2 regions of the Marinococcus sp. LNHM3E3-2.2 genome follow, and region 1 is predicted to be linked to the other one. Evidence: a T-box and tRNA genes for the amino acid it is inferred to sense, from the RefSeq annotation. Region 1 holds a T-box; the other holds one or more tRNA genes.
What was found. A T-box is a leader RNA that pairs with one kind of tRNA and senses whether it is charged. The one in region 1 lies ahead of ACTRXF_RS11895 (valine--tRNA ligase), so its partner is inferred to be a tRNA-Val.
Positions count from the first base shown of each region.

Region 1 (4,429 bases):
TGCAGACGGTGTAAAATCCAACGGTCCGCAATCGTTTTTGTGCCTTCGAGCTCGATGTCTTCCGCCGTTACACCTTCCACATTCATCAACGTAAAACGGGCGGCGTTCCATATTTTATTGCCAAAATTCCAGTTGGCCTCTACTTTTTCCCACTGGAAACGAATATCGTTACCCGGGGTTGTACCCGTAGCGAGCAGAAAGCGCAGAGCATCCGCCCCGTACTGATCGATAACATCCATCGGATCTACTCCGTTGCCGAGGGATTTACTCATTTTCCGTCCCTCACTGTCACGTACCAGCCCGTGAATAAGCACATCCTCAAACGGGCGTTCGCCGGTAAACTCCAGCCCCTGAAAAATCATTCGCGACACCCAGAAGAAAATGATGTCGTAGCCGGTCACAAGAGCACTGGTCGGGTAGTAGCGCGCATAGTCCGAGCTTTCTTCCGGCCATCCCATCGTGGAAAATGGCCATAAAGCCGAGCTGAACCACGTATCAAGCACGTCCTCATCCTGTTTCCATTCATCCGAATTTTCCGGTGCCGTGCGTCCGACATAAATTTCGCCTGTTTCTTTATGGTACCAGGCGGGGATGCGGTGTCCCCACCAGAGCTGGCGGGAAATACACCAGTCCCGGATGTTTTCCATCCACTGCAGATACGTCTTTTCAAAGCGTTCCGGCACAAAGGTTACTTTTTCTTCCTTCTGCTGAAGTTCTACTGCCTGTTCCGCAAGCGGACCCATGTTTACAAACCACTGTGTGGAAAGGTATGGCTCAACCACTGCACCGCTCCGTTCAGAATGACCAACAGAGTGCATGTGCTCTTCGATGTCAAACAGAATATCCTCGGCCTGCAGATCCTTCGTCAGCTGCCGGCGGCAGTCAAAGCGGTCCATGCCTTCGTAGATGCCGGCATTCTCATTCATGCTGCCGTCTTCATTCATCACAAGTACACGCAAAAGATCATGACGATTGCCCATTTCAAAGTCATTTGGATCATGCGCTGGCGTGATTTTCACTGCCCCCGAACCAAAATCCATGTCCACATAGTCGTCTGCGATGATCGGAATTTCTCTTCCGATGATCGGCAGTACAGCCGTTTTCCCGATGAGATGCTTATAGCGATCGTCCTCCGGATGTACCGCGACTGCCGTGTCCCCGAGCATCGTTTCCGGACGGGTCGTTGCTACTTCGATCGAGGTATTTTCACCTTTAACCGGGTAGCGCATATGGTAAAAGTGACCCTGCACTTCTTTGTATTCCACCTCGATATCTGAAAGCGCCGTCTGCGTTTCTGGATCCCAGTTGATAATGTATTCGCCCCGGTAGATAAGCTCTCTTTCGTACAACGAAACAAAGACTTCACGTACCGCTTCCGACAGGCCTTCATCAAGCGTGAAACGCTCCCTCGAATAATCGAGTGAAAGCCCGAGCTTGGCCCACTGGCTGCGGATGAAATCTGCATATTCCTCTTTCCATCCCCACGTTTTTTCCAGGAATGCTTCCCGTCCAAGCTCGTAGCGGCTCGTGCCTTCTTCCTTCAGCTGAGCCTCGACCTTGGACTGGGTGGCAATGCCGGCATGGTCCATGCCTGGCAGCCATAAGGCGTCATAGCCCTGCATGCGTTTCATGCGGATTAAAATATCCTGAAGCGTCGTGTCCCAGGCATGCCCCAGGTGAAGCCGGCCGGTCACATTCGGCGGCGGGATAACAATGGTATACGGCGTACCGTCTGTCTGTCCTGCTTCAAACTGTCCTGTTTCTTTCCAGAAGTCGTACCAGCGGTTCTCTGTTTCTTTCGGATCGTACTTTTTCGCCATTTCTGTTTCTTGTTTTCCCATATAAATCCCCTTTCTTCTCATAAAAAAACTCTTCATCCCGAGTAAGGACGAAGAGTTTTCGCGGTACCACCTTAATACCTGCGGCAGCGCAGGCACTTTCCCATAACGGCGGTTACCGTCTTTTCTTACTGTATTCGTTCAGAAAAGAAGCTCGAGGGCGACTTTCCGCACGGGTCGTTAAAGAATCTCTCAGCCCAGGATTCTTTTTTCTGTACAACGAACCTGCGTGCGTACTCCTCCCTGTTTCTGCATTTATTATTAATATTGATTTAGTGCCTTTATTTTACGAAACCAGGACGCATGCGTCAACTATCTTCCCCGTGTTCTTTATTCGCAGCAAGGCTTGCAAAGACGCGGTCAGCCGCCTCAATGGTCTTATCGATATCCTCTTCACTGTGTTCTGTTGATAAAAACAATCCTTCGAACTGCGAAGGCGGAAGTGAAATGCCTTCTGCCATCATTCCGCGGAAATAACGCGCGAACATTCCCAGATCAGATTTCTTCGCAGAAGCAAAATCCACTACAGGTTCATCGGTAAAGAACAGGCCGATCATCGCTCCAGCACGGTTGATCTGATGAGGGATTCCATGCTTGGAGGCTGCGCGGTTCAGTCCTCCTTCAAGCTGGGCTGCCCGGGCGCGGAACGTTTCATAGCTGCTTTCATCCACCTGCCTGAGTGTTTCAAGTCCGGCTGTCATCGCCAGTGGATTGCCGGAAAGAGTGCCTGCCTGATAGATAGGCCCGTCCGGGGCAATATGCTGCATGATATCGGCACGGCCTCCGTAGGCGCCTACTGGAAGCCCACCGCCGATGACCTTTCCAAGACATGTGAGGTCGGGAGTCACACCGTAGTGGCCCTGGGCACTGTTATAGTCCACCCGGAAGCCGCTCATAACTTCATCAAAAATCAGTAGACTGCCGTACTGCTCCGTTATATCACGAACGCCTTCGAGAAATCCTTCACCCGGGGTGACAACACCCATATTCCCGGTAACAGGCTCGAGGATGACACCGGCGATTTCATCACCGTATTCATCAAATGCCTTCTGCAGACTGTCGAGATCGTTGTACGGAACGGTAAGCGTGTTCTGGGCGATCGAGCCGGGAACACCTGGACTGTCCGGCAGACCGAGAGTCGCCACTCCCGAGCCGGCACGAATGAGTAGAGAGTCTCCGTGGCCGTGATAGCAGCCTTCCATTTTCACGATTTTGTCCCTGCCCGTAAATCCTCGGGCCAGACGAAGCGCACTCATTGTCGCTTCCGTACCGGAATTCACCATCCGGACGACCTCAATGGAAGGTACACGGTCCACGACAAGCTCTGCAAGCCCCGCTTCTGTTACGTGCGAAGCGCCAAAGCTCGTGCCTTTTTCAGCCACAATTTTTAAACTGTCCACAACGTGCTCATTTGCGTGGCCGAGAAGAAGCGGCCCCCAGGACATTACGTAATCAATGTATTCATTGCCGTCGATATCTTTAATGCGGGATCCTTTGCCTTCGTCCATATAAACGGCCGGATGACCGACAGATTCATATGTCCGCACGGGGCTGCTGACTCCGCCCGGCATTACTTTTTTTGCGCGTTCATGTGCATGTATTGAATTATGATACGATTTCATGTCATACCTCCTGGATACTTAAAAGTTATCTTTTTTGCTATTCCCGTACTTAGTATAACGAAAACAAGCCCTGGACTGAATACCTTCCAGAGCTTGTTTCTATTATTTATTGTCTTCCTGCATATAGCGGACAGCGTCCTTGGCGAAATACGTCACAATCAGATCAGCTCCAGCACGCTTCATGCTTGTGAGCTTTTCCATGACAATATCCTTTTCGTTCACCCACCCGTTCTGGGCGGCGGCTTTAATCATCGCATATTCCCCGGAAACGTTATAAGCCACCACTGGATAACCGGTGCGCTCCTTCACTTCTCTTACGATATCGAGATAAGCAAGGGCCGGCTTCACAATGAGAAAATCGGCTCCCTCTTCGACATCAGTTTCCGCTTCTTTTAACGCTTCAAGCCGGTTCGGAGGATCCATCTGATACGTTTTCCGGTCCCCAAACGAAGGAGTGCTGTGAGCCGCGTCACGGAAAGGGCCGTAAAAAGCGCTGGCATATTTAACCGTGTAGGACATAAGCGGCACCGTGACGTGCCCTGCTCTATCAAGTCCTTCCCGGATAGCCGCTGTAAAGCCATCCATCATGTTCGACGGCGCAATAATGTCTGCTCCGGCTTCCGCCTGGGAGACCGCGGTTTCTGTGAGGTTTCTCAGTGATTCATCGTTATCCACGTAGCCGTTATGAATTACCCCGCAGTGCCCGTGGTCTGTATACTGGCACAGACAGGTATCCGCAATCACCGTTAATGCCGGATGATTTTCTTTAATCTGCCGGATCGCCCGCTGGACAATTCCGTCTCTTAGAAACGCCGGGGTTCCTTCTGCATCTTTTTCTTCCTCATGAGGCACGCCAAACACGATGACGCTCGGAATACCGAGGGCTTCCAATTCGTCCATTTCCGTATCCAAATAATCCAGGGAAACGTGATAGACCCCCGGCATGGACGGCACTTCTTTACGCACATT
Region 1 covers NZ_JBQLIC010000008.1:108,499-112,927, forward strand. Annotated here, with positions in the region: gene ACTRXF_RS11895 (valine--tRNA ligase) at 1-1,841, opposite strand, end outside; T-box leader at 1,882-2,097, opposite strand; gene hemL (glutamate-1-semialdehyde 2,1-aminomutase) at 2,147-3,460, opposite strand; gene hemB (porphobilinogen synthase) at 3,563-4,429, opposite strand, start outside.

Region 2 (4,429 bases), on a different contig from region 1:
TTCAAGATTCAGTTCTTCTTTTATTTCCGCCCATTCCAAAAATGCGGTCGTTTTGGTAAAGCAGTAAACCCACAGGTCGAGCGAGGAGCTGTTAAATTCTTTAAACTGCACAAGAATCAGTTCTTTATCAATGTCATCACGGTTATTCAGCATCTCTTCAAGACGCTCCCGCAGCTGCAGCACCTGCTCCCTCGGTGTCTGGTATTCAATGCCAAGCGTCATATCTATTTCCCGCTTACGCATTTCACTCCAGTTCGTAATCGCTTCGTGGGCAAGTGTATTGTTTGGAACGATGACAATCGAATCAGCGAAGGTACGCACCTTCGTGCTCCGAAATGAAATATCTTCCACGATTCCTTCTACCGTCGGCGTATAAATCCAGTCGCCCCGCTTAAACGGGCGCTCCACTACAATAATTATACCGCCGATAAAGTTAGCCACCATGTCCTGGGCGGCGAGAGCAAAAGCCAGACCGCCAAGACCGAGACCTGCCACAAAGCCGTTAATGTTAAAGCCCCAGGATGAAAGAATAATGGTGAATGCAAGCGCCACGATAATAATCCGCAGCACCCGGGAAAGAAAAGGCACCAGCATATTATCTTCCTTGCCCTCGAGCCGTTTAATCATCGGGTTAAAGAGCATCGAAGACGTGTTCAGAAGCTTGTATGTGCCCCATGCTACGAGCACGATTAAAATCGAACCGTACAGGCGGTTGATAATAGTCATGGAATCCCACGGTATAGGCAGATACAGCAGCGCTAAGTATATGCCGAACACGGCAAAAAACATCCGGATCGGCCGTTCAAATGATACTAAAACATTCGTGAAGAGCTGTGATCTCGATTGGTGAGTCATCTTTAAAATGAACCTGAAAATGTATTTAGTAAAAAGCTTCCGAAAAGCAAACACGAGAAGTGCAATCAAAACGGCTACGCCTATATCAATCCAGGGCAGCTCCACAATACGTGTCTGCCATTCCATCCAAAAGTCTGCATATGCCTGCATGAACATCCCTCCACCTTTGTCCCGTTCTCTCTATATTTTAATGCTGCCACCAGGCAGTTTACTGCAGGGTTCCTGCTTTTCGCATTTGTGGATATCTTTCAAACCTAAGGTATGGTAGCATGTAAGTCGGAAAAAGACATCATCACAAAGGAAGGTTTAGATAGTCGCATGGATTTACTTATTTTACTGCTAATTGGTTTTGCTGTAAATACGCTCATATACCAGCTTGCCCGTTTGATGCAAAAAGTCTCCGGGCGAAGTCTTCCGCTTTTGGGTATCACTTACATTGCTTTTTTCGGAGCGCTGTCGCTCGGCATTTTTAATCAGGGACCGCTCGGGTTCATTCTTTCCAACCTCAGTCTGGGCATGCTTGCTTTCTGCTTATTTCTATTCCTTCAGCAGCGGAAAGAAAAACAGCAAAAGGAAAAGTAATTCATTTTTTATGGATATGTACTGCAAACGATAAAGATTTCTGTTTCTGCCGCAGGTGCTTATACGACTTCAGTATCTCCGGCAGAAACCGGACTTCAGCAAGGCCTTTAAGCTTCACTGGCCAGAGGAAATGGAATGGCAAGCATAAATCCCTGCTTTACCTGCTGAAATTGGCCACAGAAGGATTGACACCGTTCTTTTCCTATTGTATATTATTTCTGTCGCTTCATTCCATATCATTTGTTCCGTTAGCTCAGTAGGGAGAGCGCCACCTTGACAGGGTGGAGGTCACTGGTTCGAGCCCAGTACGGGACACCATAACAGATAACGCTCAAACCCTTGCCATGCAGGGGTTTTTATTATATATCCGACTGGTACACAGACAGGTATTATTGACTAATACAGCGCCAATGGGGAAAATATGGGGAAAAATATTTTATTTTTGCTCCCAGGCGCAGGTATTTCCCATTATATGGTACTGATTCCCACGACAGAAATATATATAACTACATAAGAATTAGAAAAAAACGTGTAACTTATGTAATTATCGCCGGACGCTTACGGGCGCAAGGAATACCGCCATCATAAATTAATTTTCGATTTATGAATTTGCATTGAACTTATGAAACTTATGTAATTACCTGGTCTTTTAACTACGATCAATGAAATTAAGATGATTTGCCCGGTCAATCCAGCCGCTTATACACAGCCATTTCCCTCCATTTAACCCAGTATTTATGGTATAATAGAGAGGTAGCATAGGGTAGCTACATGGGCGATGGATAGCAAATGTCGGCAGCACATCGAATACCGGGCGATACCTATTGGATAATAGCACCACCTCACAGGCACTGCTTCATTGAAGCGGTGTCTTTTTCATGCTCCCGCACAAAACGATTGCAGGAGCGGCTCACTGTGAGCTTTTCAGTTGTCCTCCTGGGCGGTAAGTATTGGCAGGAAGAAATGCGCTGTATGAGTTGCATAGAAGCTCTAAACGATGCAACCTTTTAGTGGAGCTGTTCCGTTTTGTAAAAAGCGCATCCCCGTTGCATCGTGCCATTCATAGTCCAGCTATGGTTTTTGCTATGTCCTTACTGCCACAAGGGAAAAATCCGTTTTCAATGTCGTTATACCTTGCCTAAACCTTGCCCTTTTGGATGCAACCTTTTGCAACGCAGATGCAACCTTTTTATTCTTTAAGTTAGTTTTGTAAAAGGCGCAATACAGGGTTGCAGTGCAACCTTTTAAACGATTTATGTTGTTTTGTATTAGCATTTATTAGCATCAGGGTTGCATGTCGTACCATAAGCAATCGCTGCTGCCCAGGGTTAAAATACTAACCCCCTGGAAGGAACGTCGAGGAACGAATGCCCATTTACACAGTCATTTCATTTTGACTGTTCACTGGGTACGTTTTTTAAACGTGGCTCCTTCCAGCTGAGCTGAAACTTGCACTCCGTGATAAATGGATCTTCTTCTTTTTACTGCGTCCGGAAACTCTCTTTAGGGAGTCTATTAATTCTATTTTTAAGACCGCCGAAACTGCCGATAAATACGACAACGTTTCCGTATTTCTTTTGTACAGCAATGTGCCCGTAATGGCCACAAGAAATGGTTACCATATAAGGATTTCATGCTAGGTTTTATTAGGTAGCTTAATTAATACCAGGTAATAAAAAAGCACCCGCCCTTCGGCAGATGCTCGTGCGTGCTATTTAACTTTGTTTATAGCGGGTATGCCTTCCATTCTTCCATCAGCTATTTTATTTTCCCGATAAGAGACCCCTTTTACATCACAAGTCCCACTATATTTTTCATCTTCCATATCAATGATTTCTACTTGTTGACGCACTCCATGCAACTCTGGATCAATGTCTTTCTCGTACACTCCTGAAAAGTATATTGTCCAATCGCTGAACTTATCTGCCTCATTCTTAATAGTCAATGTGGCTTCCTCGAAACCGATAGGTCGATTACCTACGATTAAAGATTTAAGTTGTGTTTTAATATAGAATACCTCCCTTTATTATGATGCCCTACCACCTTCTGCATCATCTGGGAGAATTCCTCTAATTTATATTTGTTAATATCCTGGGCAGTATATAGTCGTAGATGACCTTACTAATAATCACCTCATCTCCAACTAATGACGTATGTTCACCATACCCCTTCTCGAAAGATAAGGCGCTTAACCCGTTCCCCCGTTAGTGCTTAAGAGGTTGAGGTTTTATGAGCTAGCCTTTTGTGAGATAGTTCGTTGTTAACCAACTGGCATTAAAAAAGCGCCCCTTATTTGAGGACGCTTTGCTTAATTCGCAGCATGTTTTGATTTTTTATTAGAGTGATATGATTTGTCGCTACTTTCATAGCCCATTTCACGGGCACGTGCAACTAAATTATTAGTATTTTTTTTAGATTGGGCGCTTTTTTTAGCAATAGTTTTGGCAGCTTTAAATTGTGACGGACGTCTATTCATCGTTTGCATTATCCATCACCTCCCCTTCTATTTATTATCTTATCACAATAATAAGCTAATGCACATATATCAGCATAAAATTGCATAGTCACTTCATCATCTTCACTAAAATCATTAAACTCTTCACTTTGAATGTTTATAACACCGATTGGTTGATTACCAATTTTACAGGGAACTCCCAAAATTGAATTATATGAATGTCTCGGGCTGAATTCACCTTGAAAATTTTCATCTTCTTGAACATTTTTTATGATTTTTGTCGCGCCACTTTGAAAAATTGCTCCTGCAAAACCCTCGCCTGGTTTAAATGTTCTTTCTCTTGAAGAAGAGAACTCCAAACGGTTATAAGAGTACATTTCTAATACCCCATCTTCAATAAAATATAAAGACGAAGATTTATCAGCTCTATCTTGAAATTGGACCGTCACACACTCATCTAATACATTATCGCAGAATTCTTGAAGCCATCCTTCTTTATTTTCTTTCATTAAATTCACCAGTGAACGGACTAATCTA
Region 2 covers NZ_JBQLIC010000001.1:51,226-55,654, reverse strand. Annotated here, with positions in the region: gene ACTRXF_RS00350 (mechanosensitive ion channel family protein) at 1-1,005, opposite strand, end outside; gene ACTRXF_RS00345 (hypothetical protein) at 1,174-1,437, shown strand; tRNA gene ACTRXF_RS00340 (tRNA-Val) at 1,680-1,755, shown strand; gene ACTRXF_RS00335 (hypothetical protein) at 3,149-3,382, opposite strand; gene ACTRXF_RS00330 (hypothetical protein) at 3,746-3,922, opposite strand; gene ACTRXF_RS00325 (GAF domain-containing protein) at 3,922-4,429, opposite strand, start outside.
Region 2: it has a tRNA-Val gene. The T-box ahead of ACTRXF_RS11895 (valine--tRNA ligase) is inferred to sense a tRNA for this amino acid. The anticodon was not compared.